3 regions of the Enterococcus sp. LJL99 genome follow, and region 1 is predicted to be linked to each of the others. Evidence: predicted binding sites of a transcription regulator. Region 1 holds the regulator's gene; each other region holds the start of a gene.
The links. Region 1 encodes CtsR, which represses protease genes until heat stress. Its sites were predicted from a motif close to TTGGTCAAAAAAGGTCAAANA; they were not measured.

Region 1 (10,749 bases):
AGTGGTAGAGCACCACCTTGCCAAGGTGGGGGTCGCGGGTTCGAACCCCGTTTTCCGCTTAGCCATTCAACGCCGGGGTGGCGGAACTGGCAGACGCACAGGACTTAAAATCCTGCGGTGAGTGATCACCGTACCGGTTCGATTCCGGTCCTCGGCATAGCATGAAAACACAGCGAAAGTTGTTGTTGAAATGTTTCAATAATTGTTTTTCAATTGTTGTTTTTATATATGTAGCACCCATAGCTCAACTGGATAGAGTGTTTGACTACGAATCAAAAGGTTAGGGGTTCGACTCCCTTTGGGTGCATAGTTAGAGATATTGACTTCGACTAAAAGATGTTGTGGATGTTTTCTTTTGGCGATTGGTCTTTTTTTATTGTAAATGTAATGTTTATTACGGGAAGTAGCTCAGCTTGGTAGAGCACTTGGTTTGGGACCAAGGGGTCGCAGGTTCGAATCCTGTCTTCCCGATTTTGAAGAAGCAGTGATGCTTCTTTTTTTGGCTCTTTGTCAAATAGGACTGATAAGCAAGATTAATTAAAAATCAGAATGGAGGAGTGACTCTTTCATTCTGATTTTTTTGTTATGTTACCTTAATTAAACCGTTGATCAGAAAAATTCGTATTTTCATGTTCTCAAATGATTTAAATCCATAAGAAATGCGCTTAAGGGTTTTAATATGTGTATTTTTTGCTTCTATTTTACCGTTAGAGTACGGATAAATCATGGCATTTCGAATCCCTTCTTCAAACTTAAAAAGGGTCTGTAGTTTCTTTCGAAACTCCTCATCTAAAGTAGCTGGAAGCTCGTTAAGTAATGCAAAAAATTCATCAGGATTTTTCGTTCTAAACGCATCAGTCAAGTCGTGAAAGCTACCGTAGGCTTCTTTTAAAGGTTTAGAGTAGTCTACTAAGCGATCAATCATCATAGCTTCAGTTAAGTAAGGATATTTATCTGTAATTCTTAGCATTTTTTTGATATCATCTGACATAGACATATCGTCCTCTCTGTTTGTTTTTTTGTGGTAAATTAATCATACATGAGAACGATATGTTTTTTTATACTTAAAATGAAAAATGGGGCTGAAGAATCATTTCTGATTCATCAGTCCCATAAATTATAGAGCCATTTTTTAGAGAGCTACTATATACGCATAATTTTTAAAATGTAAGAGCTTTAGTTCATATCCTTGATACTTATTAAATGATATTTGATTAATTAACTCTTTTTTATTTTTTATATTTAATCAAGCATTCTTCTTTATTTACGCATCAAACTTCTGTATAATTATGGTCAGTAATAGTCAAGGAAAAGGTGAATATCATGAGTAATCAAAATACTTCAGACTTAATTGAAGCCTATCTAAAGAAAATTTTGGAAGAAAGTAACAAGATTGAAATTCGTAGAGCAGAAATGGCTAGTTTATTTAATTGTGTTCCTTCCCAAATCAATTATGTAATAAATACTCGTTTTACTATACAAAGAGGCTATTCTGTGGAAAGTAAACGTGGCGGTGGCGGTTATATTCGGATTGCTAAAGTACAAATTTCTGATAGCCATCATTTATTGAAACAAATTCAACAACTTATTGGAAATTCGTTGTCTGAAAAAGATGCTTTGATTTTTGTTCAAAAGTTATATGAAGAAGGTGTTGTTACAAAAAAAGAAGGAAATATTATTCTTTCTGCACTTGCTAAACAAACTTTAACTAAAATTGAAGCAAACGAAGAATATTTACGAGCGCAATTAATGCACTCGTTTCTAGAACGTTTGAGTTATGAGGAGGAATGAGAATATGGATGAATTATTTACAGAAAGTGCCAAAGCAGTTCTAGCTATTGCACAAGAAGAAGCGAAATATTTTAAACATCAATCTGTTGGTTCAGAACATTTACTGTTAGCATTAGTACTGGAACCCAATGGCATTGCTGGGAAAACATTACGTCAACTGAATACAGATAAAAATGATATTCGCGAAGAAATTGAGCATTTGACAGGATATGGAACCGTGAAAAGTTATCCTAAAGGTGCTTACTTGCCATATTCTCCTAGAGCGAAGCAAATATTTGCTTATGCAGGTGATGAAGCAAAACGTTTAGGTGCTTCAAAAATCGGAACGGAACATATTTTACTCGGTTTACTAAGAGACGAAGACATTTTGGCTTCTCGTATTTTGTTAAACCTTGGTTTAAGTTTATCTAAAATGCGCCAATTGTTAATGAAAAAAATGGGCGTCACAGATCCACAATTAGCTAGTGGGATGAATGGTCGTCGTAGAAATAATCAAACACAAAAAAATGCAGTCAAGGGAACTCCGACTCTCGATTCTTTAGCGCGTGATTTAACGAAGTTAGCAAGAGAAAACAATTTAGATCCGGTTGTTGGTCGTTCGAAAGAAGTCCGTCGCTTGATTCAAATTTTAAGTCGTCGTACGAAAAATAATCCTGTCTTAGTTGGAGAACCTGGTGTAGGTAAAACGGCTATAGCGGAAGGATTGGCACAAAAAATTGTTCATGGTGAAGTACCGGAAGATATGTTGGAGAAACGTTTGATGATGCTTGATATGGGCGCTTTAGTTGCTGGGACAAAATATCGCGGAGAATTTGAAGACCGATTGAAAAAGGTGATTGATGAAATCTATCAAGATGGACAAGTTATTTTATTTATAGATGAGCTTCATACCTTGATTGGTGCTGGGGGAGCAGAAGGTGCAATAGATGCTTCGAATATTTTAAAACCAGCTCTGGCTAGAGGAGAGTTACAAACAATCGGTGCTACTACTTTAGATGAGTATCAAAAATATATTGAAAAAGATTCAGCTTTAGAACGGCGCTTTGCTCGTGTACAAGTGGATGAACCAACACCAGAAGAAGCGGAAGAAATTCTGAAAGGCTTACGTTCTCGCTATGAAAAACACCATGGCGTAGAAATTACAGATGATGCATTGCATGCAGCCGTTCAATTATCTGTTCGGTATATCAATTCTCGTCAATTACCAGACAAAGCAATTGATTTAATGGATGAATCAGCCGCAAAAGTTCGTTTAGATTTAGCTGATGAACCATCTAAGATTAATGATTTACGTTTAGAAATTTCTGAATTAGTGGAAGAAAAGGAACAAGCGATTCAAGATCAATCGTTTGAAAGTGCCGCTCGTTTAAGACAAAAAGAAAAGAAATTGGTTAATAAGTTAGAAGCTATTTTATTAGTTGAAGAAAAAGAAGCTTCTGGTTATGCAAATAAAGTGACTGAAGAAGATGTGGCTGGCGTTGTTTCACAATGGACGGGGGTTCCTTTACAACAATTAGAGAAAAAGGAAAGTGATCGTTTACTAGAGTTAGAATCGATTCTTCATCAACGAGTTGTCGGACAAGATGATGCAGTCAAGGCTGTTTCTAGAGCAATCCGTCGAGCAAGAAGTGGTCTAAAGGATCCAAATAGACCAATTGGTTCATTTATGTTCTTAGGACCAACTGGTGTAGGGAAAACAGAATTGGCTAAAGCATTAGCTGAAACCATGTTTGGCAGTGAAGATGCGCTTGTACGTGTGGACATGTCTGAATTTATGGAGAAATATACTACAAGTCGATTGATTGGTTCACCTCCTGGCTATGTCGGTTATGATGAAGGCGGTCAATTAACAGAAAAAATTCGCCAAAAACCTTATTCAGTGATTTTACTAGATGAAGTTGAAAAAGCGCATCCTGATGTGTTCAACATTCTTTTACAAGTTTTGGATGATGGACATTTGACTGATTCTAAGGGGCGTAAAGTCGATTTCAGAAATACGATTTTGATTATGACGTCGAATATTGGTGCAACAGCTATTCGCGAAGAGAAAAATGTTGGTTTTAATGTGACGGATGTATCTAAGGATTATAATGCGATGCAAAAACGTATTTTGGAAGAATTGAAAAAAGCTTTCCGACCAGAATTTTTAAATCGCGTGGATGAGACAGTTGTCTTCCGTTCATTAGATCAAGAAGAAATTCAAGAGATTGTAAAAATTATGAGTAAGTCGATTATTGAACGTTTGAAAGAGCAAGATGTATTATTAAAAATCACTCCAGCTGCTAATGAAGTAATCGGTAAGGTTGGATTTGATCCAGAATATGGTGCTAGACCTATCCGTAGAGCGTTGCAAAAAGAAGTGGAAGATCGATTGAGTGAAGCTTTATTATCAGGACAAGTTCATTTAGGAGATAAGGTGACGATTGGTGCTAGTAAAGGAAAGATAACATTGACAGTCAAATCACCTGAAACAGAAAAATCGTTACAAATGGTTTAACTATTTTGAATTGTAAAAGATTTAAGTATTGATAATACTGACTATTTTATATTAAAGAACAAGCGTACATTCACAGAAATTGCTTTTCAAATTTTTGTGAATGTACGCTTGTTTAAAAGGAATCCATTTTTTACCTAAATTAAGTAAGAATTCACAAAAAACAAGCTAGTTATTTATTTGTGATAGTCTGTTTTAGAATGAGTAAAGTGTTGATAAAATCAGGAGAATAAGCGCAAAAAAGGGAAATTCCTATTGAAGAAACAGGAAATTCTATTGGAAACTTTGTGAAATTGTGTTACCATGAAACAGTTGTTAAGAGGGGGCAAAGAAATGATTGAACTAATTGCAACGGCAGAGTCTGTAGCACAAGCAGAAGCTTTGTTAGCAATCGGAGTAGATACATTATACATAGGAGAAGAAGAATTTGGGCTGCGTTTACCTAATTCATTCACAAGAGAAGAACAACGTGAAATTATCAATATGGCACATGCTGCAGGAAAAAAAGTGATTGTAGCCTTGAATGGTATTATGCATCCAAATAAAATGAAAAAGATACCTGAATATTTAGCTTTTCTACAGGAAATGGCTGTGGATCAATTAACAGTAGGTGATCCAGGAGTTGTTTTTGTGATGCAACGTGAAAAAATTACGATTCCTTATATTTATGATGGTGAAACGTTAGTGACCAGTTCCCGTCAAATTAATTTTTGGGCAAAACGTGGGGCTTCAGGTGCTGTTTTGGCTCGAGAGGTTCCGTTTAAGGAAATGGTTGCTATTGCTGAAAACTTAGTAGTCCCAGCAGAAGTATTAGTCTATGGCGCTACTTGTATTCACCAGTCCAAGCGACCTTTATTACAAAATTACTATAACTACACAAAAAATGAGGAATCTGTTTCTAAAGAGCGAGGATTATTTATTTCTGAACCTAAAAAGGAAGAGACACACTATTCCATCTATGAAGATAGTCATGGAACCCATATTTTTGCAGATAATGATGTATTATTGATCGAAGAGTTAAATGACTTATATGAGAATGAATATAAAAAATGGAAATTGGATGGAATCTATGCTCCAGGTAAAAATTTTGTATCTGTCGCACGACTTTTTGTTGAAGCGAAAGAACAAATAGTAACTGGCAGTTGGACACCAGAAAAAAGTAAAGAACTAGCAAACCAAATTGAACAATTACATCCAGCTAATCGAGGTTTGGATAAAGGCTTTTTTGATTTGGAACCAGATGATATAAAATAAGGAGTAATAGAAATGACAAACGAGCGAACATTGAAGCGTCCTGAGGTCTTAGCACCAGCAGGGACGCTAGAAAAATTAAAAACAGCCATCCATTATGGTGCAGATGCTGTTTATATTGGTGGAAATGCCTATGGATTACGTAGTCGTGCTGGAAATTTTACGAAAGACCAGATGATTGAAGGAATTGAGTTTGCAAGAGAACATGATGCAAAAGTTTATGTTGCAGCAAATATGGTCACTCATGAGGGAAATCAAGAAGGTGCAGGAGAATTTTTCCGTGAATTGCGTGATATCGGAATTTCAGCTGTAATCGTTTCTGACCCTGCTTTGATTGAGATTTGTGCGACAGAGGCACCAGGGTTACCAATCCATTTATCAACTCAAGCTTCTGCGACTAATTATGAAACGTTAGAATTCTGGAAAAATGAAGGATTAGAGCGTGTGGTATTAGCAAGGGAAGTTTCGATGGAAGAAGTGGCTGAAATTCGTAAAAATACGGATGTAGAAATTGAAGCTTTTATTCATGGTGCAATGTGTATTTCTTATTCGGGTAGATGTACATTGTCAAACCATATGTCAATGAGAGATGCGAATCGTGGTGGTTGTTCTCAATCTTGTCGTTGGAAATATGAACTTTATGATATGCCTTTTGGTGGCGAGCGAACCAGTTTGACAGATAAAGGGGAAGTCGAAGAAGAATTTTCAATGAGTGCAGTTGATATGGCGATGATTGAACATATTCCTGAGTTGATTGAAAATGGTGTCGATAGTTTTAAAATAGAGGGACGCATGAAATCAATCCACTATGTTTCGACTGTAGCAAATGTGTACAAAAAAGCGGTCGATACGTATATGGAAGATCCTGAAAATTATGAGTGTAAGCAAGAATGGATTGATGAATTATGGAAGGTAGCGCAACGAGAGTTATCTAGTGGTTTTTATTATGCGACGCCTTCTGATAAGGAACAATTATTTGGTGCTCGTCGTAAAATCCCTGAGTACAAATTTATCGGTGAAGTAATGGCTTATGATTCAGAAACAAAAGTAGCGACTATTCGTCAAAGAAACCATTTTAGTGTTGGCGATGAAATTGAATTTTATGGACCAGGATTCAATCATTTCTATCAAACAGTCGAAGTGATGTATAATGAAGAGGGTGAGTCAATCGACCGAGCACCGAATCCAATGATGATTTTAACTATGCCTGTTTTACAAGAGGTTCATGTCGGCGATATGATTCGTAAAAAGAAATAGAAAGAAAGCTAAAGTTTATCAGAAAAATGTACTGATTATTTTATTAGAATTAATAGTTAAACGTTGATTTTGATGAAGGAGGATGGATATGGTAGAGCAATATGATTATATTGTTATCGGTGGCGGTAGTGGTGGAATCGCATCCGCTAATCGTGCTGGAATGCATGGGGCGAAAGTTCTATTGTTAGAAGGTGGAGCAATCGGCGGAACGTGTGTAAATGTTGGTTGTGTACCGAAAAAAGTAATGTGGCAAGCGAGTGCTTTGATGGAAATGATGACGCGAGATGCTAAAGGATATGGTTTTGACGTAGAAATAAAATCTTTTGATTTCAAGAAATTAGTTCAAAATCGTGAAGCTTATATCGATTTTTTGCATGAAGCTTATCATCGAGGCTTAAGCAGTAATCGAGTAGATGTAGTCTCAGAGTATGCAACCTTTGTCGATAAACAAACAGTCAAAGCTGGTTCTAATACATATACGGCTCCTCATATCTTGATTGCAACAGGTGGGAGACCGAAAAAATTAGGTATTTCTGGTGAAGAGTATGCAATCGATTCTAATGGCTTTTTTGCTTTAGAAGAGCTACCAAAGCGTGTTGTTTTAGTTGGAGCAGGATATATTGCCGCTGAATTAGCTGGAACAGTTAATGGACTCGGAGCTGAAACACACTGGGCATTTAGAAAAGAGCGTCCTTTGCGTTCTTTTGATTCATTATTAGCTGAAAAAGTAATGGAACATTATCAACAAGATGGAATGCAGCTACATCCAAATTCAGTTCCACAATCCATTGAAAAACTGGCTTCAGATGAATTAGTCATTACGTTTGATAATGGAACTAAAATTACGGCTGATTGTATTATTTTTGGTGCTGGTCGTCAACCAAATACTGAGAAACTTGGCTTAGAAAATACTTCAGTAGAGTTAAGTGAGCATGGATACATCAAAGTAGATAAATTTCAAAATACAACGCAAAAAGGGATTTATTCTGTGGGTGATGTGATTGGTAAAATTGATTTAACACCAGTGGCTATCGAAGCGGGTAGAAGATTATCCGAACGCTTATTTAATGGAAAAAGCCAGGAGCATCTTGATTACGACACGATTCCAACGGTAGTTTTCACGCATCCTCCGATTGCCACAGTGGGCTTGTCTGAAGAAGAAGCAATTGAAAAATATGGCAAAGAAACACTTAAAATTTATCGTTCGACGTTTACTCCAATGTACTTTGCTTTAGATGAGTATCGCCAAAAATGTGATATGAAACTAGTTTGTGTAGGAGAAGAAGAAAAAATTGTCGGTTTGCATGCAATTGGTCTTGGCGTAGATGAAATGCTTCAAGGATTTGCAGTAGCGGTAAAAATGGGCGCGACAAAGAAAGATTTTGATCAAACGGTGGCAATTCATCCAACAGGTTCAGAAGAATTTGTGACAATGAGATAATTAGTTGAGATTTATAAAAAAATAAGCCTCCTCAAAAATGAGTAATCCATTTTTGAGGAGGCTTTTTTAAGTTGTTCGTAATAAAATCATTTCGGTTATTTCTTGCAGTGTTTCTCTCGCTTGAGTCGGTGTATCAGGTAATTTTTTGATTTCCTTTAAGGCCTTTCTGGTATAATCTGCTGCCAATTTTTGCGCTTGGGTAACGCCATCTAACTTGTGGATTAAGTGATAAAGTTCGTTAATTTCATCGGTAGAGATTAATTCTTTTTTCTTAAGATACGGCAAAACAGCTTTTCGATCTGTTTTTAAAGCATAAAGAAGTGGTAAGGAATAGATTCCTTGACGGACATCTTCTAAAACTGGTTTACCAATGTGCTCTGAACTTTGGGAATAATCCAAAATATCATCAATGATTTGAAACGCAATCCCGATATTTGTCCCGATATCACCACATTTTTTAGCAAAGCGCTCAGAGGTATTGCTTTCTAACGCACCAATAAAACAGCTTAAAGCAAATAATTCGGCTGTTTTTCCAGAAATATTTTCTAAGTATTGATTAATTGTCATATCCAAATTATAACGTTGATCCATTTGGCCAAGTTCGCCACTAAGTATTTTTTCCATACTACGAGAATTTAATTGAATGCTTTTCAATGAAGAAGAATAATCTGATAAGAGCTTAAAACAGCAGACAAATAAGTAGTCGCCTGCATAAACGGCAGTATTATTACCAAATTCTGAACGAATGGTCGGTAAGTTTCGGCGTATATCAGCTTCGTCAACAATATCGTCGTGAATTAAAGTTGCTGTATGCAATAACTCAATAGAAGCAGCCAATGCGACAACCTTCTTTTCTTCTTTTTCTTTTCCAAATTGCGCAAAGAGTAGTTGGTAAGCGGGTCGTAATAGTTTTCCGCCAGAGTGAATCATTGTTAAGATAGCCGTCTCTACATCTTTGTTTTTCAACTGTACGCTTTTTTCCATGATGGCAACAGTTTGGTTTAATTCTTTGGCTAATAGTGGATAGTTATTCCACATAGGGTGAATATTCATAAGATGACTCCTTTAATTATACTGGTTGAAACGAATTTAATGGCTACTGAAGTAATTGCTCCATTTTTGTTTTGATGTTTTTTCATAATCTAATTGAAATTGATGCATCGTTCGGACGTGTCTTAATAGATAATTTGCACTAATTCCAATCGCGATTCCAGAGAGAATACCAAAGATTGCTAGAAATGGTAAATAGAGCATCGTTGTCCAAGTACCATATAGAAACGAGGCAGTTAATAATTGGCCTACATTAAACATGAACCCACCTACCGCACTAATTCCAATAATACTGACACGTTTTGGTCCAAGTTGTTTAACTAGTAACATTCCAAAATAGCTTAATAAGGCTCCGCTAGCACTGAAGAGTAGTGTTGAAATGGTTCCACCAAGTAAGGTTGTAAGTAATAATCGTAAAATAACAAGTAAAAAACTTTCTCTTTTTTTCATCGTAAAAATAGCGATGATTGTGATTAAATTCGCGAGTCCAAGCTTAGCACCTGGCGCAAAAGCAAAGGGATAAGGAATCATATTTTCTAATAAACCAATAATTACACCTTGTGCAACAAGCATTGAGATATAAATTTGTTTTTGTAGTTTACTCATATAGGTTCACAGTTTAATAAATTAAACTGCCATCTTCACTCCCGTCAGAGGCTTGTATAGAAATCGATAATTTATGCGGTAGGTAAACAATGGGAGATTCTCCAGCTTTAGAAATCCAACCTCTTCGTACACATAATAAATCGCCACAATTAGTTTTAGTGATACGAATCCGATCACCATCTACTTCAATAAGATTATAATCTCCATCAGGATCTTCATATCTATAAGTATAATTTTGTCCGCCTTCTTTTAAATCAAAGACTTTGATGATTTCGCCGTCCACTTTTAAAACAGCTTGTTTGGTAACGGAACTGTCTTGATTTCCGTTTTGAACTGCAAAAACAACAAGGGGCAAAAAAGAACTGAGTATAAGTAAAATGATAATCGCAAAATCCCACGGACGCAAATAACTTTTTTTAATAAAATTTTTAATTTGCAACTCTTTTCTCTCCTTTGTTGTTTTCATTGAAATTAAGTGATTTAAATAGACGGCGAGACAGAAGCAGCTTTTTAAGGATAAGAAAAAATTTATCAAAAGGAAGTTTCCTCTTTTAAATTTTACTTATGTCTCAGTGCAAGTTACTTCTGTCTCGACCTTCTTATTATCTAATAGGATGAAATCAATAAAGCTAAATTACTTTTTGTCGCCGTATCTAGCTTTAGGTGTTCCATACCACCATTTTCCTAGTTTTTCTTGAATCCATGGCACTACCCAACGGTCTAAACCAATCGCACGTCCAGAACCATTCATCAAGGCGAATGCTACAAAGATAAACCAAATATTTACCCAATAGAACATTCCAGATAAGCAGAATGCAGCTGTTAATGCAATAGTAGAAGCACTAGCCAACCATGTAAA
Region 2 (10,749 bases), on a different contig from region 1:
AGCTCGTTGCATCACAAACAACAATCGTCGCTTGTGCATCGTCAGATTCAATAAAATCTCTAGCAACTTCTTCTTCAGCTGAATGCGCTGACAAAGAATAAGTACCAGGTAAATCAACTAAAACAAATGGGTAAGCTTTTTGTGAAGCGTATCCTTGAGCTAATTCGACTGTTTTACCAGGCCAGTTTCCCGTATGTTGGCGCATGCCCGTCAATTCATTAAAAACAGAACTTTTTCCTACATTAGGATTTCCTGCTAAAGCAATCACATGGTCATTAGGTTGTCTTTTTTCAACAATAAAGCGTTCATTTTGTTCCTTCTCTATCTTCATCGTTTTCTCCTTTTAACAATATGTATTGGCTATCACTATTTCTTAATGCAATAGTGGTTCCGCGCACTTTATAAGCGATTGGATCTCCTTTAGGACTTTCTAAAACACGTTTAATCGGTGTTCCTTCGTAAAATCCCAAATCTAATAAACGACGTTTCATTCCACTGTCTGGATGTGTTACATCGGAAATAATTCCTTCTTCATTATTTTTTAAAGATAATAAATTAGCCTTCATATTTCATCATCCTTTCATTTTTTAGGTAAACCTAAATTCAATTTCATTTTAGTCTTTAACTATCAATTTGTCAATCCAAATTCTAATAAAAATAGCGCTTTCTTTTTGTTTTTGTGAAAATGTGATCAAGTTGATTTATAACAAAATTATTTTAGAATATTCGAAAGAGAAGGTGAGACAAAAGTAAAGAACACTTTTGTTTTATCTCTTAAAACCGAACAAACGGTGGTGAAAAAGCAGCTCCTTCAGAAATAAGCCGAAATTTACCAAAAATTTGAAGAGCAATTTTCAGAAATTCCTTCTTAATTTCTCGGAGCTAAACGCTTTTGTCCCAACCTCACTAAAGAATTTTGTCTACTTGTTAATTTCCAGTTTTTTTCAGAATAAGGGTAGATGAAGACATAATCTTCTTGAAGAGGAAAGAATAAACTGTATAGAACATAAAAAAGTGTGAAGACATCTTTCTTATGTTCTATACAGTTTATTAAGCAGTTAAATCTTTTATCGGAATAGAAATTTCTATTGCATGGGGTAAGTGGATGATGGAGATGTCTTCTTTATGGTATTTTTCTTTTGGGATACGTTTTAGAAAATAAGCAAGAATTTCATTGGCTTCCGTTTTTCGAATGGAGCGTTTTTTGTTTACAATCAAAATTTCTGAATGGGTTTCAGCCTCACTGTAAGTGACCGTTGTATTGCCAGCAGAATAGACCTTCACAAAATACGCATCAGTATTTTCTAATTGTTTATTGACTAAACGTTTATAACTATTTGTTACATTGACTAATTTCATTGAATCACCTCAATTTCCTTTTGATTTTTTTTTCGATAACAACATAAAATACGCAAAGTTAATATTTTATATTAGTCTTATAATTATATTATAATTTTTTTTGGCCAAATTACAAAGAACTTTGCTTGGAAAAATGACACTTGTTCTTTTTTGTTTAAAAAAAAGAATAAATAAAATTAGCAAGTTTGTGAAATAAAGTGAAAGAGGTTAAGCTATCCATATTTATTTGATTTTAGAAGATAGGCTTGAGCAAAAATGTTAGGCTCTATTTGTCTATCTTTTAAAACCGAATAAACGATATAAGGCAATCAGAAATTCGATAATTTGTTCAAAGTTATTCATTTTATCAACCAAAACATAATTGCTTATCTCTATGCGATTATGTTTTGGTTGTACAAAAATAGTGACTAAAATAAACAAACCTTGAGAATACAATACCTACTTATTACCTCAACTTTGAAAAGTAGCAAGTAGGTATCATTTAGTATTAAAAAAGAGAGGTTTTCTTGTTATACTCTGAAATTTAGTCTTCTATCGTGTCTATTTCAGATACTTTTTCAGTTAGTTCCGTATTTTCACTAGAGATAATAATCTTTTTATCTTTATCTAAGGTAGCAAACAATTGATGTTCTTGAGGATGATCTAAATAAAATTCAGCAATCCCATCTTCAATTTGTTCTTGAATTGTTCGACGTAAAGGTCTAGCGCCCATAGTAGGATCATATCCTAAATCAACTAATTTTTCTTTTACTTCATCAGAAACGGTAATGACTAAATGTTGGTAAGCTAGTTGTTGATTTACTTCAGCTAACATCAATGTAACAATCTTCATCAAATCTTTTTTACTTAGGGATTTGAATTCAACGATTCCATCAAAACGATTTAGGAATTCAGGGGTAAAGAAATTATTTAACTGCCCTAAAACAGATCGTGTTATCCCTTCTCTAGCAGCGCCAAAACCAACGTTGGCTTCAATCTTACTAGTTCCAGCGTTACTTGTCATAATAATGATGGTGTCTTTAAAGCTGACTGTTCGACCTTGAGCATCTGTTAAGCGGCCATCATCAAGAATTTGTAAGAACATATGCAGCACGTCTGGATGTGCTTTTTCGATTTCATCCAATAAAATTAAGCTGTAAGGATTTCTTCTAACTTTTTCTGTTAGTTGACCCGCTTCATCGTAGCCAACATAACCTGGCGGTGACCCAATTAGTTTAGCCACACTATGTTTTTCCATGTACTCACTCATATCAAAGCGAATCATTGCTTCTTGAGAGCCAAATAGTTCTTGCGCAAGTTGTTTAGCTAATTCCGTTTTGCCGACTCCAGTTGGTCCAACAAATAAGAAGGAACCAATTGGTCGATTTTGTTTACCTAAGCCAATTCTGTTGCGACGAATTGCTTTTGAAACTTTATCTACAGCATCTTTTTGACCAATCACATGTTCATTTAAATCATGAGCTAAGTTCTTCAATTGTGTTTGTTCTTTTTCTTTCAAATCACCAACTGGGATACCTGTTTTTTGTTCAACGATTTGTTCAATATCTTTTTCAGAAATCACAGGTGTTTGCTCATCAGTGATTTGTTTTTCTTTCATCACTTGCAATTTATTGATTTGATCACGGTAATAAGCTGCTTTTTCAAAATCCTCTTCGGATGAAGCCGTTTGTTTTTGTTGTTCTGCATCAATTAATTTTTGTTCAATGATTTTTGGATCAACGACTTGAATCGTTAGATTCATTTTAGAACCAGATTCATCTAAGAGGTCAATTGCTTTATCGGGTAAAAAGCGATCTTGGATATAGCGATTAGAAAGCGTTGCTGCAGCCTTAATCGCTTCATCAGTATATTTTACATGATGGAAATCTTCATAACGGTTTTGCAATCCTTTTAAAATAGCAATCGTTTCTGGAACAGAAGGCTCATCCACTCGGACAGGTTGCATGCGTCGTTCTAAGGCAGCATCTTTTTCAATCACTCGATATTCATTTAGGGTTGTAGCACCAACCATCTGTAATTCACCACGAGCTAAAGCAGGTTTTAATATATTTCCTGCATCCATATTACCGTCACCAGCAGAACCTGCACCAACGATTTCATGGACTTCATCAATAAACAAGATAATATTTTCTGCATTTTTAACTTCTTCAATCAGCTTTTGCATCCGTTCTTCAAACTGACCACGAATACCAGTTCCTTGAACAAGAGACACAACATCTAAGCGAATCACTTCCTTATCTAATAATTTTTGAGGCACATCACCATTGACAATTTTTTGTGCTAAACCTTCGACGACGGCTGTTTTACCGACACCGGGTTCACCAATTAGAACAGGATTGTTTTTTGTTCGACGATTTAAGATTTCAATCACTCGTTTGATTTCTTCATCGCGGCCGATTACAGGATCGACATCTCCATTACGAGCGGCTTCGGTGATATTAATTCCATATTCATCCAACAAACCATTTCCTTGATTATTGCGGGGAGGTTGTCCGCCGTTAATACCATTCGAACCACCAAATTGAGTTGGAGGAACTTGATTATATGGATTTTCTTGCTGTTGCATTTGACGAGATAAAGAACGGTATAAATCATCTAAACTTCCAAAACCAAAAGGATCTTGTTGCGACATTGTTGGTTGTGTATTATTTGCTTGCGCTTTTAACTTTTGATAGCAACTTTGACAATAATCTAATTGTTTTCTTTGACCATTTACAGTTGCGTACAAATGAATAGTAGCATTATTTTGTTGACAATTTTGACACATCATATAATAGAACACGTCCTTTCAAAATATAAGACTGAGTTGTAAGGAAAAAGGGGCAAGAAAAAAAGTTGACCATCTTTGACCTTTGAAATAATTATATCATGTTTAAACGAAGAATCAAGTAATTGAACTTCAAATTACTTCGTACTATTTGAAAGTTTAAAAGTTAGAATTGTTGTTTTTTTAGGTAATCATTATGAAATAAGAGAAATTTGATGATTTAGCAATACTTGAGAATGTTTGGTGATTGGGTAAAAAAGTTAATTTTTTTTGATTAATGACTATCGAATCATATCAACTGTGAAGAAGTTCAATTGTTTTCGGATAGATTTTTGGAAAAGGGAAAGGATTTAGACATTCTTCTTTTTTTGTCATACAATTACATTGAAAAACAAACATTATTTAGAAAGTAGTGATAGAAATGAGTGAAAATTCTTTTGAAGAAAAAGTTGAAGCTTTAAGGAACGGTTCGATTGATGAAATTGTTGTAGAATCGAATGAATTTTTAGCTTTTCGCGAAGTTTGGAAAGAATTGTCAGATCGGGTAAATATAGTTGGCGAAGCTGGTTTAAATGGACGAATTATTTATCGTTATCTTAAAACAGAAGAATAATCAAATAAAAAAATACTAAAACGGTTGTATCTAGGCTTAAAAAATGGTAATCTTAACAGTTGAAAGGGTCTTTTTTGCTCTATTTTTGTGAATTACAGAAAAAAAGAAAACCCTAACATAAAAAAATATTTACTTACGAAGGAGACCGATTTATATGGAAAAGAAAGATTTTCACGTTGTAGCAGAAACAGGTATTCACGCTCGTCCAGCTACATTATTGGTACAAACTGCAAGCAAATTTAACTCTGATATTAACTTAGAGTACAAAGGGAAATCTGTTAACCTTAAATCAATTATGGGCGTTATGTCTCTAGGCGTTGGCCAAGGTTCTGATGTGACAATCACTGTAGAAGGCGCTGACGAAGCGGATGCTATCGCTGCAATCGTTGAAACGATGCAAAAAGAAGGATTGTCAGAATAATGTCAGAGATGCTAAAAGGAATTGCCGCAAGTGATGGTGTTGCTATCGCGAAGGCTTACCTGCTAGTTCAACCTGATTTGTCGTTTAGCAAAACAACAGTAGAGGATGTGGCAGCTGAGGAAAGTCGTCTTGACGAAGCTCTTGCAAAATCAACTACTGAGTTGCAAGCAATCAGAGAAAAAGCAGCACAAAGTCTTGGTGAAGAAGAAGCTCAAGTATTTGATGCCCATTTGATGGTCCTAGCTGACCCTGAAATGATTGGTCAAATCAAACAAGCGATCCAAGATAACAAAGTCAATGCAGAATCTGCACTGAAAGATGTAACAGATATGTATATCGGTATGTTTGAAGCTATGGATGATAATGCCTACATGCAAGAACGTGCTGCAGATATCCGTGATGTTGCTAAGCGTATTATGGCTCACTTGTTAGGAGTAACTTTACCAAACCCATCAATGATTAACGAAGAAGTGATTGTTGTTGCTCACGATTTAACACCGAGTGATACTGCTCAATTAGACCGTACTTATGTAAAAGCATTTGTAACGGACATTGGCGGACGTACTTCTCATTCAGCAATTATGGCTCGTTCTTTAGAAATACCTGCGATTGTAGGAACAATGGAAATTACTTCCAAAGTTAAAGCGGGCGATATTTTAGCTGTAAATGGTATTGATGGTGAAGTTATTTTAGCTCCTACAGATGCTGAAAAAGCTGATTTTGAAGCTAAAGGAAATGCTTATGCGGATCTTAAAGCTGAGTGGGAAAAACTTAAACATGCGAAAACAGAAACTGCTGATGGAAAACATTTTGAATTAGCAGCAAATATCGGAACACCAAAAGATTTAGTAGGTGTGCGTGATAATGGCGCGGAAGCAGTTGGATTGTATCGTACAGAATTCTTGTACATGGATTCTCCTGATTTCCCTACTGAAGATGATCAATATACTGCATATAAAGCAGTTCTTGAAGGAATGGAAGGTAAACCAGTTGTTGTTCGTACAATGGACATCGGTGGAGACAAGGAATTACCTTACCTTCAATTACCTCATGAAATGAACCCATTCTTAGGGTATCGTGCATTACGTATTAGTTTATCAGAACGTGGCGATGAAATGTTCCGTACACAAATGCGTGCGTTATTACGTGCTTCTGTTCATGGAAACTTACGTATCATGTTCCCAATGGTTGCTACTTTGAAAGAATTCAGAGCAGCGAAACAAATTTTTGAAGAAGAAAAAGCAAAATTAGTTGCTGAAGGAACAGCAGTTTCTGATACGATTCAAGTTGGTATCATGATTGAAATTCCAGCAGCAGCAGTGATTGCTGATAAATTTGCTAAAGAAGTAGACTTCTTCAGTATTGGAACAAATGATTTGATTCAATACACAATGGCAGCAGATCGTATGAATGAGCGCGTTTCTTACCTTTACCAACCATACAATCCTTCAATTTTACGTTTAATCAAAAATGTAATCGATGCATCTCATGCTGAAGGTAAATGGACTGGTATGTGTGGAGAAATGGGTGGAGATCAAATGGCTGTACCGCTACTAGTTGGTATGGGCTTAGATGAATTCTCTATGAGTGCGACTTCAATTTTACGAACTCGTAGCTTAATGAAACGTTTGGATACTAAAAAAATGGCTGAACTTGCAGATCGCGCCTTAAATGATTGCGATACAATGGAAGAAGTTATTGAATTAGTTGAAGAATTTACAAAATAATAATAATTAAAAGCGTCAGCTGTTTAGAATATATTCTGAATGGCGGGCGCTTTTTTTAGTGGAATCATTGACTAATTTTTAAAGTGAAAAGTAATACAAACTGAAAGATATTGATTGTTTTTTTACGCTCTCTATCTTTATTTTTTTGTTATTTTAATCTAGATTAAAACCATTATTGCTTTTACTTCTATAAATTGTTACAATCAATTATGCATTATAAACAAATGGTTAAACAATTAGAAAATGAAAAGACACTAGCTCTTGTTTACTTGTTGATTTGACAGCAGTTCTTATTTTTTCTGTGTATAAGAGTAACTGTTAGCTTGATGGAGAAAAATAGTTTAGTTTCTTCTTTTTAATGATTTTAGTTTTAAAAAAATAGTTTGTCCAAATAGGACAAATACTTTCTGGTTTTAAATATTATTTTGATTGTTAATGTTTGTTATAAATGGTTATTTTTTACTTATTAATTTTAATGTAAAAGGATGGTGTATTTTGGAAGAACAAATATATGAAGTTACTTCTGAAGAAGTTCAACAATTTAAAAAACGAGGTTATTCTGACGATTTATTACCCAAAACAAAAGAAAAACGCAATATGAAAACAGCTAATTATTTTACTTTGTGGATGGGTTCTGTTCACAATATCCCTAATTATGCTGCAGTAGGCGGTTTTTTATTTTTAGGATTGTCACCGATTAATATTATAGTTGCTATTATTATTAGTTCGATTGTTGTATCACTTTTCATGAGTGTCAATGGACTGGCGGGTTCAAAGTATGGAATTCCATTTGCGATTCATTTTACGGTCAATTTATGGCAATGTTGGTGCAAAACTACCAGGATTTCTTAGAGGGTGTATAGCTGCTATTGCTTGGTTTGGGTTACAAACCTATACTGGTTCTATTGCATTATTAATATTAATTGGTAAAATTTGGCCTGAATTTTTAACAATTGGTGGCTCTACGTCTATTTTAGGACTTTCAGTGCCAGGTTTTATCACATTTACCCTATTTTGGTTGCTGAATGTTTTGATAGGCATAGGCGGCGGAGCTATTTTAAATAGGTTTACGGCTATTTTAAGTCCGTTGATTTATTTGATTTTCGGTGGCATGATGGTTTGGGCTTTGTCTAAAAGTGGTGGAATCGGGAATATCTTGTCTTATCAGGTTGAGGCAACTCGTAGTGTTCATCCTTTATTTGTTTATTTTATTATTATAAATTCTGTCCTTTCTGTTTGGGCTGCTCCTGGGTCTAGTGTTTCAGATTTTACTCAAAACGCGGTTTCTTCAAAAGCTCAAATGATTGGTCAATCTGCAAGTTTGATTACTTCATATCTGATTTTTGCCTTTTCTAGTGTAACGATTTTGATTGGTGGTTCTATTTATTATGGAGCACCAGAATGGGATGTTTTGAATATTGTGAATAAGTGGGATAGTTTGCCAGCAGTTGTTTTGGCGACAGGTGTCCTGTTATTAACAACAATCTCTACGAATGCTACGGGTAATATTGTTCCAGCTGCTTATCAGTTGTGCGCGCTATTTCCTAAAAAAATCGATTATAAAAAAGGGGTGCTGATTGCTGCTGTCATTAGTTTTATGATTATGCCTTGGAAATTGATGGAAAATCAAGAAAGTATTTTTATTTTCTTAAATTTGATTGGAGCTATTTTAGGACCAGTTGCTGGCGTTATGATTGCCCATTACTTTTTCATTGCCAAACAAAAAATAAATTTAGATGCTTTATATATGAATCTTAATGGCAATAACAGTAGAAATCAGTATTATGGTATTAATTGGCAAGCATACATTGCGACATTGATTGGTTTTATCTGCTCATTAAGTGGTAAATTTGCAACAGATGTTTCTTGGCTAGTTGGTTTTTCCTTTGCTTTGAGTAGTTACTTAGTAATAAAGAAAATCAAGCGAAAGAAACAACTGAAGCAATGATATGGAATTATTTTTATTAGGACAGAAGCATTTTGAATATTAGCTTCTGTCCCAATGGTTACATCCAACGTAATATTATTGTATAGATAGTCAATCACTATCGATTGACTTAACTTCAAGTGAATGTGATAAATACATAAAAATTTTGGGTGAATTAAATAAAGTTTATCTTATCTAGTGAGTTAAAAATTGCTATTCTATTGATTATACGTCAAAATTTTTACAGCATATCTTGTTTAGCGTATTATAACTATTATTTTTCAAAGGGATTAATTTACCGATTTTTGTAGTAATATTTTTTTAAAGTGAAAGGAACTGAGTAAAAAATTGGATTCAAATAAAATAAAGAAACAAGTCTACTGGAAACAAATTGTCTTCATTCTTACGTTAGGTTGGATTGTTATCTGGCTAAATCGAACGCTTTTAACACCAATTTATCCAATCATTAGTCAATTTTTTGGTGGAGTATCGGATACAAAATTAGGAAATATTTCTAGTTTTTATTTTTTGGGCTATGTAATTATGCAAATTCCATCTGGGATTTTAGTTGACCGTTTTGGTAAGAAAAAAATTATGATACCGGGTTTTTTTTGTTTCGGATTAGGGACGATACTTACCGGAATCGCTACAACGTTACCAGTTATGTATATAGCTAGTTTGATTTCTGGAATTGGAAGTGGAACGTATTATGGGGTTGCCTATTCATTTACGTCTGAGTATGTTCCTGCTGAGCAAAAAAGTTTAGCCACAGCAATCGTTAATAGTGGGACCGCAATTGGGAGTGGGTTAGGATTGGTTTCGGCTAGTTACTTAGTTGGTTCTGGAATCTTACCTTGGCAATACTTGTACTTTGTTACAGCTATTCTAATTGTAGTAATGATTTTAGTTTTTTTCCGTTTTGTTAAGCCTGAAAAAAAGCAAGTGATTATGGAAGAACCAGATAGTGGCAAATTGACACAAGACAATTCGTTTAAAAGTCTATTCAAACCACAAATGATTGCTGCCTATATTTTGTATTTTGCCACACTGTATACGTATTATTTGATTAATACATGGCTGCCCAATTTTTTAGAAACAGAACGTGGCTTTGAAGGAGTTATGATTGGCTTTGCCTCTTCATTGGTTTTCTTTACAGCGATACCAGGAGCCTTGATTTTTAGTCGAATGGCAGATAAATACCCAGAGAAAAAAATTCAATTAATTGTTTTATTGGAATTATTAGCCGCGGTTTCTTTATTATTTACTATCAATGTTCATAATCAAAATTTAGTGATTTTTGGTATCATGGCGCATGGCTTTTTAGGAAAGTTAGCGGTTGAACCAATCATTATTTCTTGGTTAGGACAATTTGCCCCTAAGAAAAATGTTGCTACAATGTTCGGTGTATTCAATTTTTGTGGGATGGCTTCTTCAGCAATTGTTCCTTCTTTAACAGGCTATATTTCTGATTTGAGTGGTGGAACTAAAATCTATGCATTTGATCTAGCAATTTTTATTTTATTGCTTGGAACATTTGTTTTTTATGTGATAAATAAACAAATTGCTAAAAAGGTAGATAAAACAGTGTTTTCTAGCCATCATTGATTTGATACTTGCAAGAAAATGAAAGAATTTATGAAATTTTCAATTGTTTCGTTGAGAAAGTTATGGACCCCATTTTACGAAGTTCAATTTTCGTATATGTTTGATTAATCCGGTTTTTTAGTTATTATGTTATTATAAACAGAAGCACAATAACTGTTAGGAGGTTCGTTTAAAAATGAAAAATACTAAAATTTTTACAATGGAATTTTCTTCAATTTATCCATTATACATTAAAAAGGCGGAACGAAAAAATAGAACAAAAACGGAAGTAGATGAAATTATTAGTTGGTTAACAGGTTATAATGCTGAGACATTAAAACAGCAACTAGA
Region 3 (10,749 bases), on a different contig from region 1:
TCCTGGTGTTATTTTGTCACAGTTTGGAATATAGAACACTCCGTCAAACCAATGAGCATTAATTACCGTTTCAGCTGCATCTGCAATAATTTCTCTACTAGGTAGTGAATAGCGCATACCAATATGTCCCATTGCAATTCCATCATCGACACCAATCGTGTTAAATTCAAATGGAATACCGCCAGCTTCTCTGATTGCTTCTTTCGCAACATCTGCTAATTCGCGTAAATGTACGTGACCAGGAACGATATCTATATAAGAATTACAAATCGCTATAAATGGCTTTTCCATATCTCGAGCATTTTTGACTTGTCCTGTTGCATACAATAAGCTTCTGGCCGGTGCTGCTTCGATTCCTTTTTTAATTTGATCACTACGCATGTTCACTCACTCCAATTCTTTTATTTAAGAAAAAGGGACTACTAATCCTCCACACTCTCTCTTTGTTCATTCATCTATCTTAATTTTAATATCAAAAAAAGCATCCCACCAATAGAGCGGGATGCTTTAGTAAGAATCCCATCTCCAGAAGACAAATAGGACTCAAACATCTGCGAAATTTCTCAGTGTTCTAAGTCCTGCACAATAAAATAATGACTAAACTGTGTTCTTCTGTCGTTCTCATAAGTGATGGTCTCCTCTGCCTAAGTGTCTATCAAAATTAAAATTGAATGTGATAAATAATAGCTTTTCCTTACTATAAACTTTTAAAATGAGAATGTCAATAATATTCGATTAAAAAATTCAGAAAATTCTAAAAACAATAAACAGATTACTCTAAAAAAACTTTTCTAGTTATAATACGTAGGTTTATGTTGCCTTTTATCCTGCTCTTAAATTTATTTATATTGTCAAAATAAGCTGTAAATTCACAAAACAGACAAAACACAAATGAACATTGTTTGCCTGTGTTTTTAATACTTTTTTGTGATTTACAGCTGACTTTTAAATTATGTTTTATTTTCTTATAGATTTTAATAGTCTTCTCGTTTGTAATAATAAATCGGTTTATTTGTTAATCGCTTCATTTGTCTTTTCTTATCTTCTATTATATCCATTAATTCTTCAGAGAAGCTTTCTAAAATGACGCGCCCCCCTTTATAAGTACTTCCGCCAATAACCGTCACTTCATCTGGAGTCAAAATAACTTTTCTATGTGATATTTTTTTGAAAAATTCTTCTACTAAGTATGTTGGCAAATAAAAGTTATTTTGTGCTGAAAAAGATTCTAGATAAATAAAATCGTCAATACTGATATAACAATCATCAACTGACATAAAGTTCACTGATTTGTCTAGATAGATTTCTCTTTTTTGTAGAATCTCATTAATTTTTTTATTCAAGAGATTCAACGTTTCTATTTCTTTTACATAATTTTCTAATTCTCGAAATCGAACGGCTTTTTTTTCATAATATCTAGCATGATAAGACACGCTGATTGACACGATTCCCGCCCCGATAATAACACCTATAATTCCAACTAAAAAAACAATCATATCTGTTCCCCTTCTATTTCATTATTAAATTCAGTATAACATACTCTTTGATTTGGGTAAAAAAACGAAGCATTTTTATTATTTTTTTCGTATTATTTATGGAATTACTATGAAAAATCGAATTAATTTCTGATATTTACAATAATTTTAGATTTTAGCTAAAATAGTTCTAAATACATACAATTTACTTGATTCATTTAGCTAAAGCACGAAAGTTGACCTTTTTTGACCATTAAAGTATACTTTTTTTAAGCATGAAGCAATGCTTTATGATAAAATAACTTGAAGAGTTTTTTTATAGGAGGAATAAATTTATGAACTTAATACCAACAGTTATTGAACAATCATCTCGTGGCGAAAGAGCTTATGACATTTACTCACGTTTATTAAAGGATAGAATTATTATGTTAAGCGGACCTATCGACGACAATGTAGCAAACTCTGTAATTGCTCAACTTCTTTTCTTAGATGCTCAAGATTCTGAGAAAGATATTTATTTGTATATTAATTCACCTGGTGGGAGTGTTTCAGCTGGATTAGCGATCTTCGATACAATGAATTTTGTTAAAGCAGATGTTCAAACAATCGTTTTAGGAATGGCTGCTTCAATGGGAAGTTTCTTGTTAACAGCTGGTCAAAAAGGCAAACGTTTTGCTTTACCAAATGCTGAAATCATGATTCACCAACCACTTGGTGGCGCGCAAGGGCAAGCGACTGAAATCGAAATTGCTGCAAAACATATTTTGGATACTCGAGAACGCCTAAATAGAATTTTAGCAGAACGCACAGGTCAACCAATCGAAGTGATTGAACGTGACACTGATCGCGATAATTTCATGACAGCACAAGAAGCAAAAGAATATGGCTTAATTGATGAAGTCATGGAAAATAGTAGTTCATTAAACTAATTAGCGTAATCTTTACTTAAATAGCTACTCAAATGGAGAGGATGAATAAGATGGATATCTCAGTTATTGATGGAACAAAAGTCACAACAGAAAATGGCTTGATTATCGGTTCTGATTCTGCACCAGTTAAAATTATTGAGTTTATGAATGTTCGTTGCCCGTACTGCAAAAAATGGTTTGAAGAATCTAAAGAAACGCTAGATCAAGCAGTTGCAGACGGAAAAGTTCAGCGAATTATCAAACTTTTGGACAAAGAAAAAGAGAGCTTACAACGTGGAAATGTCATGCATCATCACATAGATTACAATCATCCTGAAAATGCCTTAGCTGCTATTGAAGAAATGTACAAAACCCAAGACCTTTGGGGTGATTTATCTTTAGAAGAAGTTGCTACTTTTGCAGAAACGAAATTATCATTAGTTGAAAACATGCAAACAAAACTTGTAGCTTCAATTATTAATGAAGCTAACGAAGCAAACATCAAATTTGTACCAACCGTTGTAATTGGTGAGCATATTTTTGATGAATCTATTTCTAAAGAAGAATTAATTAGCTATTTAAACGGCAACTAACTTTCTTGCTATGTAAAAAAATGAACGTAAAAGCAACTCCTACGATAATAAGCGACAACTCACCCAAAATTTGGAAAGCAAATTTCGTGAGTTGTCGCTTATTTTTTAGAGTTGAATACTTCTCTCCTAAACTTTTTTACTTTGTTGAAAAAAGTCGTTTCTATCAATAATGATTTATCTTAGTATTTTTAACAAGACGACTGACTATTCTCTCTTAGTTTCTCCGCAAATTCATTAATTTTGCGGATTCGATGATTGATTCCTGATTTTGAAATTGCTCCTGAAGGAATGATTTCACCTAGTTCTTTTAAACTGATTTCAGGATATTCTAAACGTAATTCAGCAATTTCTTTTAGTTTCTCTGGTAACGCACCTAAACCAACACGTTCATCAATAAAGCGAATATTTTCAATTTGCTTTGAAGCCGCATCAATTGTTTTATTCAGGTTCGCTGTCTCGCAATTCACTAAGCGATTGACTGAGTTACGCATATCCCGAACAATTCGTACATCTTCAAATTTCAACATCGAATTTGTTGCTCCAATCAATGTTAAAAAATCCGCAATCTTCTCTGCTCCTTTTAAATACGAAATATATCCGTTACGTCGTTCTAATGTGCGTGCATTCAAATCATAGTAATTCAACATTTCGCAAATATCATTATTATGTTCCTCATAAATAGAAAAAATTTCTAAATGATAACGACTAGTTTCTGGATTATTTACAGATCCTGATGCCATAAAAGCTCCTCTTAAATAGGAACGCATCTTTTGTGCATTACCCATGATTTCATCCGATACTCCGCTATTAAAAACAGAAAGATCCATAATATCTAAATCAGAAAGAACTTTTTTCGTCCCCTCTTTTAAACGAACGATATAAACATTATTTTTTTTCAGCTTCATTTTCTTGCGGACCAGTAACTCAGAACGTACTTCGTAATGATCTTTTAAAAGAGAATACAGTCTTCTAGCAATTGCCGCATTTTCAGTTTGAACGTTTAAAACAAACTGTTGATTGACAATGCTCAATGAGCCATTCATTCGAATAAGCGCAGCTAATTCTGCTCGCGCGTGTTCACGATGGACTTCAAGCGTCGTCAATTCTTTTTTTACATCTGATGCAAAGGACATTGCTATTGACTCCTTTCTAACTTAAATATTAATACTTTGTATCAAAAACGATTGTAAATAGCTCATCTACAACCTTATCTCCGTCGTGAAAAACGCCGCCGTCAATCAACTTCAAAAAATCAGTCGAAATAACACGACAGCCTTCATCTCTTAATCCTTGAAAATCATGTTCTACCTGAACCAAGTATTCATCATAAATTTCTGGATCCATGTATCCTTCTGGCACTCTTTCTGTATTAACAAGAACCGTATCAATGAAATTATTATTCAAGTGTTGATGTAAAACTTTAATATGATCCGCATCAGTAAAATGTTCTGTTTCTCCTTTTTGGGTCATGATATTACAAATATAGACTACTTCTCCTTTAGCATCAGCAATTGCTTGACCAATCTCATCGATCACTAAATTGGGTAAAATACTTGTAAATAAACTACCAGGACCTAAAACAATCATATCCGCTTCTTCAATGGCTTTTACCACTTTTCTAGCAGCCTTGGGTTGTTCATCATCATTGGTATTACAAACAAAAACATGATCGATTGTTTTTCGATCCACAGCAATATTTGATTCTCCAACTGCTTCTGTTCCATCTTTGAATATCGCATGTAGCGTTAATGGACGTTCTGACGAAGGATAAATATGTCCTTCAACGTGTAGCATCTTAGACAACAATTGAATCGCTTCATAGGTGCTTCCTCTCATTTCTGAAACAGCTGCAATAATCAAATTTCCAATTGCGTGATTTGCAAAATATTTATCTTCTTTTTTAAAGCGATATTGAAAAATATCTGAATAAAGCTTTGGCATATCTGAAAGTGCAACCAAAACATTTCTCAAATCTCCCGGCGGAGTCGTGTTCATGGACGCGCGGATTTCCCCACTACTCCCGCCATCATCTGCAACTGTTACGACAGCTGTAATATCTGCACTTTGATTTCTTAAACTTTTTAAAATTACTGGCAATCCCGTTCCACCGCCAACAACAACGATTTTAGGTTTTCTAATCCGATACGTTTTCATCTTCATGAGCGATTCACCGTCTCTTTACGTTTCCCCTTATCACGATGCGTCGTATTTACATGATAATTTTTACTTAATTCTTTACCGATTCGTTCAGTTAATGCAACCGAGCGATGTTGCCCACCTGTACAACCAATGGCAATCGTAACGCTTGATTTTCCTTCTTTTTCATAGCCAGGCAAAACATTTTTCAGTAAATCAGTAAATTTGCTATAGAATTCTTCCGTTTCAGGAAAACTCATCACATAATCATAAACGGGTTGATCTTGTCCAGTCAGTGGACGTAAATCAGGAATATAGTGAGGATTTGGTAAAAAACGGACATCCATAACTATATCGGCATCAATTGGCAGGCCATATTTAAACCCAAACGAAACCATTTCAATTCGGAATTCATGTGTATCTCTACATTTAAACTCCTCGTTGATTCGTTCTCGCAATTGTCTTGGGGATAAAGTGGTCGTATCAATAACTACTTGAGCATCCCCCTTTATCTCTTCAAGGATTGCTCTTTCTTTCCTAATTCCCTCTGTAACCAAACCATCCATTGCTAAAGGATGAGCACGTCTGGTTTCTTTATAGCGCGAAACTAATTCTTCATCAGTTGCATCTAAAAACATGATTGTTGTATCAATAAAACTAGTATTTTCAATTTCTACCAACATATCTTGGATTTCTCGGAAAAAACTACGAGATCTTAAATCAATCACTAACGCAATTTTTGTAACTTTTCCAGATTCCTTAATCAATTCCCAAAATTTAGGAATCAAGCTAGGGGGCATATTATCAACACAGAAATAGCCCATATCTTCAAAACTTTGAATCGCTACAGTCTTCCCTGCACCGCTCATTCCTGTTATTATCACTAATTGTAAATTATCTGTCATCATTAATACTCCTCAAAAAAATATTTTATGTGTTCATTTTATCATTGCAACTGTGTAATAACCTGGTAATCTCTCACATCTATTTAGTTCTCAGAGTTAAACACATTGTCTCAACTTCTTCTTACTTGAATTTATAATTGATTTTTATACTCTATAAATTATAACATCCCGGGCGTATCAATGGAAGCTTTTACTATCAAAAGAAATTCTATCAATTAAAACAAAAAAATGTCAATAAAATAAATAGAGTTATCACAACACTATCTCTATTTATTTTATCAACAATTTTCAAAATAAATATAAAAAACTGATTTTTTATACATTTTCTATTATATTTAAATAATTAACCGTAAGAATTGAATCATCCATTTTTATGGTAGAGCGATCATCTGGATGACATTTTAGTACTTTTACAAGAACATTTTTTTCCTTTTTAGAAAGTGCTTCTCCTATAAAAAACCATGAAAAATTCGACTCATGACATACGTATCGTTTCCCTACCTCGACTTCAGATTTTTCCATAAAAAAACGATTCCTTTCATATTTGACCTATAGTTATAGAATAGCACGATTTTTCTATAATCCGTATTCAACATTTATAGTAATATTGCTTTTTTTTGATAAAAAAAAATAAAAGTTATAAATAACAATTATTTTTTAATATTATATTCATTTTTTTATTAGAAATCGTTAAAATTCTTATTAAATTATCTCGTAGTAAGATACACTACCTTATTTATAAATTTCAAAGAAATGTTTTTCTTAACCATTACTCTTCAGATAATTGATCAAATTTAGCTTTCATTGTTGGATTTTTTCTGACTAGTTTTTTTACGGTTAAATCCTCGGCTTTATTGTTAGCCAACCGTAAATTATTTTCAGAAGATAATAAGGCTTCTTTAGTTTTTTGTAAATGAGTAATGGTTTTATCAATTTCATCAATCGCTGTTTGAAATTTTCGGCTAGCTAGGTCATAATTTTTAGCAAAACCTGTTTTAAATACAGCTAAATCTTCTTCAAAATTAGTGATATCAATATTTTGTTCCCGCATCAAGGCTACTTCTTGTTTGTATTGCAAAGAATTTAACGCTGCATTTCGTAGTAGTGTAATAATTGGAATAAAAAATTGCGGACGAATCACGTACATCTTATCATATTCATAAGAAACATCTACAATTCCGTTATTATATAATTCATTGTCTGCTTCCAACATCGTTACTAGAATAGCGTACTCACATTTTTTTTCATTTCGATCTTTATCTAATTCTTTAAAGAAATGTTCATTCTTCTTTTTTGTCGCTGTTTCATCGCCTTCATTTTTCATTTCAAACATGATAGAAATGATTTCTAGACCACTTTCATCATACTCACGATAAATATAGTCCCCTTTACTGCCTGTCTTAGCATCATTATCTTTCCCGAATTCGGCGTTTTTAAATGCAGTCATTCGTAATCGATTAAATTCTATTTCGCAATGTTGCTCAAGACTTTCACCAACCATTTTCGTTGATTGTTTTGCTTTAAAATCTTTATAAAAAGCAATCGTCTCATCTTTTTGCTTGATTTCGATTGTATATTTTTCTTTAATCGAATTTTTTTCAAGCTCTGTTTCTTTTTCTTGCAATTGAATTTTGGCTTTTAATTCAGTAATTTCTTTTTCTTTCTCTGAACTTGCTTGGATCAGCTCCAATTGCTTCTCGTTTTCCAACGTTTGTATTTTTGAATTTAAATTAATAACTTCTTTTTCTTTTTCAGACAATGCTTGCTTGATTTCAAGTTCTTTTTCTTTTTCTAGTGCTTCGGTTTTTGTTTGTAATTCAGTTACTTTTTTTTCTTGCTCAGAAATTATCTCTCTCATATTTTTTTCCATAATAGAAACAGCAATCTCTTTTTCTTGCTCTTGAGCATTAATTTCAGCCTTAAGACTTGCTAATTCCTTTTCTTTTTCAGCAACTTTTTTATCCAAAGTATTATTAGCTTTCTCTTCAGCCAAAACAAGTTCACTTTTATGTTGTTCTTTGATTTGTTCTAATTTTTCATGAATTTCTTTATTAAACTCTTTGGTCCGAACTTGATTCAATATATCTGCATAACTAGCTTCATCTATCGTAAATTCTTTCCCACAATGGGGACATTTTATTTCGTTCATATGTATGCTCCTTTATCAAAATACGACTCTTCTCTTTCTTGATTTTACCACAAAATCATTTTGTAAAGAAGATTGTGATTAGCTCAAAAAGTACCCGCAAGCTTCAATTAATCAGTATATAAAATTCTAAAATAATCTAAATATTTCTTAAATGTATCTTGAGCAGCTAAACAAGTATCAACTAAATAGCCTTTTTCAGTTTCCCATTCTATTAATCCACGATAATAAAAAAGTTTTAACTCTTCGTCGATTATAAAGGGGGTTACATTATTTCTTAAACACTCTTTAAACATGATTAATCTACCTACCCGACCATTTCCATCCTGAAATGGATGAATGCTTTCAAAGGTATGATGAAAATTAATTATTTCTTCCATGCTTTTTTCTTTAATTGTGTTATATTCTGTTAAAAGCTTCTTCATTTCCGTTCCAACATTTTCTGGTAATGTTGTTTCTTTTCCTGCAACTTCGTTAGGAAGTTTCTTATATTTGCCAACTGCAAACCATTCTTTTCTCGAATCACTGGTTCCATTTTTTAATACTTCATGAAGGTCTTTAACAAACGATTCACTGATCTGATTATTCGCTTGTTCGATAATCAAATCAATCGCTCTAAAATGATTAGCCGTTTCGACAATATCATCTACATTCACATTTTTTTTGCCAATACCAATTGTATTGGTTTCATAAATATATCTGGTTTGATCATGTGTCAGTTTACTTCCTTCAATATGATTTGAATTGTAGGTCAATTCGATTTGAACTTTATGGTAAATACTTCCTTTTTGACTTGTTTTCTTTTCTTCTTTTAAAATATCCAATAAGCTTCTTGGCTTTTCTTGTTTTTTATTCAACCGTTTAGGTTTACTAGCCTCTTCAGGTATCTCCCAATTGCGACCATTAAACCTTGCACCAATTATCCGTTGATTTTTCGCATAATTTCGAACTGTTCGTTCAGATAAACGCCATTTTTTAGCTATCTCACTAACAGATAAATAGTTCATATTATTCACCTCTTTTATCATTATATCATCAATTGGCAAAAAACAAAAAAAATCTCAACTCAAATTATTTATATTGCCGATACAACAAAAAATAGAAAAAAAGACCCTCTAGCCAACCTAGAGAGTCTTTTATTACGAACAGTTTAAATCCAACATAATATGTTTTATTATAACTATCGCTTATTTATTTTTTAAGTTGTAGAAAGATTTCAAACCTTTGTATTCAGCAACTTCGCCTAATTGGTCTTCGATACGTAATAATTGGTTGTATTTTGCAATACGGTCAGTACGTGAAAGAGAACCAGTTTTGATTTGGCCAGCGTTTGTTGCAACAGCGATATCAGAAATTGTTGAATCTTCTGTTTCACCAGAACGATGAGATACAACTGCAGTGTAGCCAGCTTCTTTAGCCATTTCGATTGCTTCGAATGTTTCAGTTAAAGTACCGATTTGGTTAACTTTGATAAGGATTGAGTTAGCGATTCCTTTTTCAATACCTTCAGCTAATTTAGTTGTGTTTGTAACGAATAAATCGTCACCAACTAATTGTACTTTATCGCCTAAAGCTTCAGTAAGTTTTTTGAAGCCATCCCAGTCATTTTCATCTAATCCATCTTCGATTGAGATGATTGGGTATTTCGCACATAATTCTTCGTAGAATGCGATCATTTCTTCAGTTGTTTTTTCGCCTTCGCCTGAATCAGCTAAAACGTAAACACCTTTTTCTTTATCGTAAAATTCAGAAGAAGCAGCATCCATAGCAAGAACGATATCTTTACCAGGTACATAGCCAGCTTTTTCGATTGCTTCGATGATTACTTCGAAGCCTTCTTCGTTTGAACCTAAGTTAGGAGCGAAACCACCTTCGTCACCTACAGAAGTAGCTAAACCGCGAGCTTTTAAGATTCCAGCTAATGCGTGGAATACTTCAGCACCATAACGTAAAGCTTCTTTGAATGTAGGAGCGCCTACAGGCATAATCATGAATTCTTGGAAATCGATACTGTTATCAGCGTGTGAACCACCATTGATAATGTTCATCATTGGAGTTGGCAATACTTTTGTATTGAATCCGCCTAAGTAGTGGTATAAAGGTACTTCTAAATAATCAGCAGCAGCACGAGCTACAGCGATTGAAACACCAAGAATAGCGTTTGCACCTAATTTACCTTTGTTAGGAGTTCCATCTAATTCGATCATTGCTTTATCGATAGCCATTTGGTCACGTACATCGTAGCCAATGATTGCTTCAGCGATGATGTTATTAACGTTGTCAACTGCTTTAGTAACACCTTTTCCTAAGTAACGAGATTTGTCGCCATCACGTAATTCAACGGCTTCATATTCACCAGTTGAAGCTCCAGATGGAACCATTCCACGACCAAAAGCTCCGCTTTCAGTGTATACTTCTACTTCGATAGTTGGGTTACCACGTGAGTCTAAGACTTCGCGTGCATATACATCAGTAATAATTGACATGTTTTGTCTCTCCTTTGAGTTTGTTTTATACTAAGGGGATTCGAGTTCCCTTACATATGATTGTAGTGAATAATGTCTTACTATGCAAACATTTTCTGCA

Region 2: ACYSNW_RS01185 (ATP-dependent Clp protease ATP-binding subunit) is a predicted target of CtsR. The motif match lies at 4,192-4,212, and genes of this name have one in related genera.
Region 3: clpP (ATP-dependent Clp endopeptidase proteolytic subunit ClpP) is a predicted target of CtsR. The motif match lies at 1,709-1,729, and genes of this name have one in related genera.

What each region holds. Positions count from the first base shown of each region.
Region 1 covers NZ_JBTXLT010000003.1:391,928-402,676, reverse strand. The annotation lists tRNA gene ACYSNW_RS07190 (tRNA-Gly) at 1-59, shown strand, start outside; tRNA gene ACYSNW_RS07185 (tRNA-Leu) at 72-157, shown strand; tRNA gene ACYSNW_RS07180 (tRNA-Arg) at 234-307, shown strand; tRNA gene ACYSNW_RS07175 (tRNA-Pro) at 398-471, shown strand; partial or broken gene ACYSNW_RS07170 (transposase) at 584-952, opposite strand; gene ACYSNW_RS07165 (CtsR family transcriptional regulator) at 1,324-1,791, shown strand; gene ACYSNW_RS07160 (ATP-dependent Clp protease ATP-binding subunit) at 1,796-4,288, shown strand; gene ACYSNW_RS07155 (peptidase U32 family protein) at 4,619-5,539, shown strand; gene ACYSNW_RS07150 (peptidase U32 family protein) at 5,552-6,793, shown strand; gene gor (glutathione-disulfide reductase) at 6,882-8,234, shown strand; gene ACYSNW_RS07140 (polyprenyl synthetase family protein) at 8,301-9,287, opposite strand; gene ACYSNW_RS07135 (Gx transporter family protein) at 9,324-9,890, opposite strand; gene ACYSNW_RS07130 (NusG domain II-containing protein) at 9,904-10,329, opposite strand; gene ACYSNW_RS07125 (FAD-dependent oxidoreductase) at 10,525-10,749, opposite strand, start outside.
Region 2 covers NZ_JBTXLT010000001.1:244,753-255,501, reverse strand. The annotation lists gene feoB (ferrous iron transporter B) at 1-331, opposite strand, end outside; gene ACYSNW_RS01195 (FeoA family protein) at 306-566, opposite strand; gene ACYSNW_RS01190 (DUF1827 family protein) at 1,051-1,359, opposite strand; gene ACYSNW_RS01185 (ATP-dependent Clp protease ATP-binding subunit) at 1,883-4,129, opposite strand; gene ACYSNW_RS01180 (hypothetical protein) at 4,548-4,739, shown strand; gene ACYSNW_RS01175 (phosphocarrier protein HPr) at 4,894-5,160, shown strand; gene ptsP (phosphoenolpyruvate--protein phosphotransferase) at 5,160-6,887, shown strand; partial or broken gene allW (allantoin permease) at 7,383-8,835, shown strand; gene ACYSNW_RS01160 (MFS transporter) at 9,163-10,419, shown strand; gene ACYSNW_RS01155 (DUF2200 domain-containing protein) at 10,595-10,749, shown strand, end outside.
Region 3 covers NZ_JBTXLT010000016.1:8,354-19,102, forward strand. The annotation lists gene ilvD (dihydroxy-acid dehydratase) at 1-381, opposite strand, end outside; gene ACYSNW_RS16600 (hypothetical protein) at 975-1,496, opposite strand; gene clpP (ATP-dependent Clp endopeptidase proteolytic subunit ClpP) at 1,811-2,404, shown strand; gene ACYSNW_RS16610 (DsbA family protein) at 2,455-2,976, shown strand; gene whiA (DNA-binding protein WhiA) at 3,165-4,109, opposite strand; gene ACYSNW_RS16620 (gluconeogenesis factor YvcK family protein) at 4,138-5,136, opposite strand; gene rapZ (RNase adapter RapZ) at 5,133-6,017, opposite strand; gene ACYSNW_RS16630 (hypothetical protein) at 6,333-6,539, opposite strand; gene ACYSNW_RS16635 (DUF2130 domain-containing protein) at 6,787-8,166, opposite strand; gene ACYSNW_RS16640 (Fic family protein) at 8,274-9,170, opposite strand; gene eno (phosphopyruvate hydratase) at 9,351-10,649, opposite strand.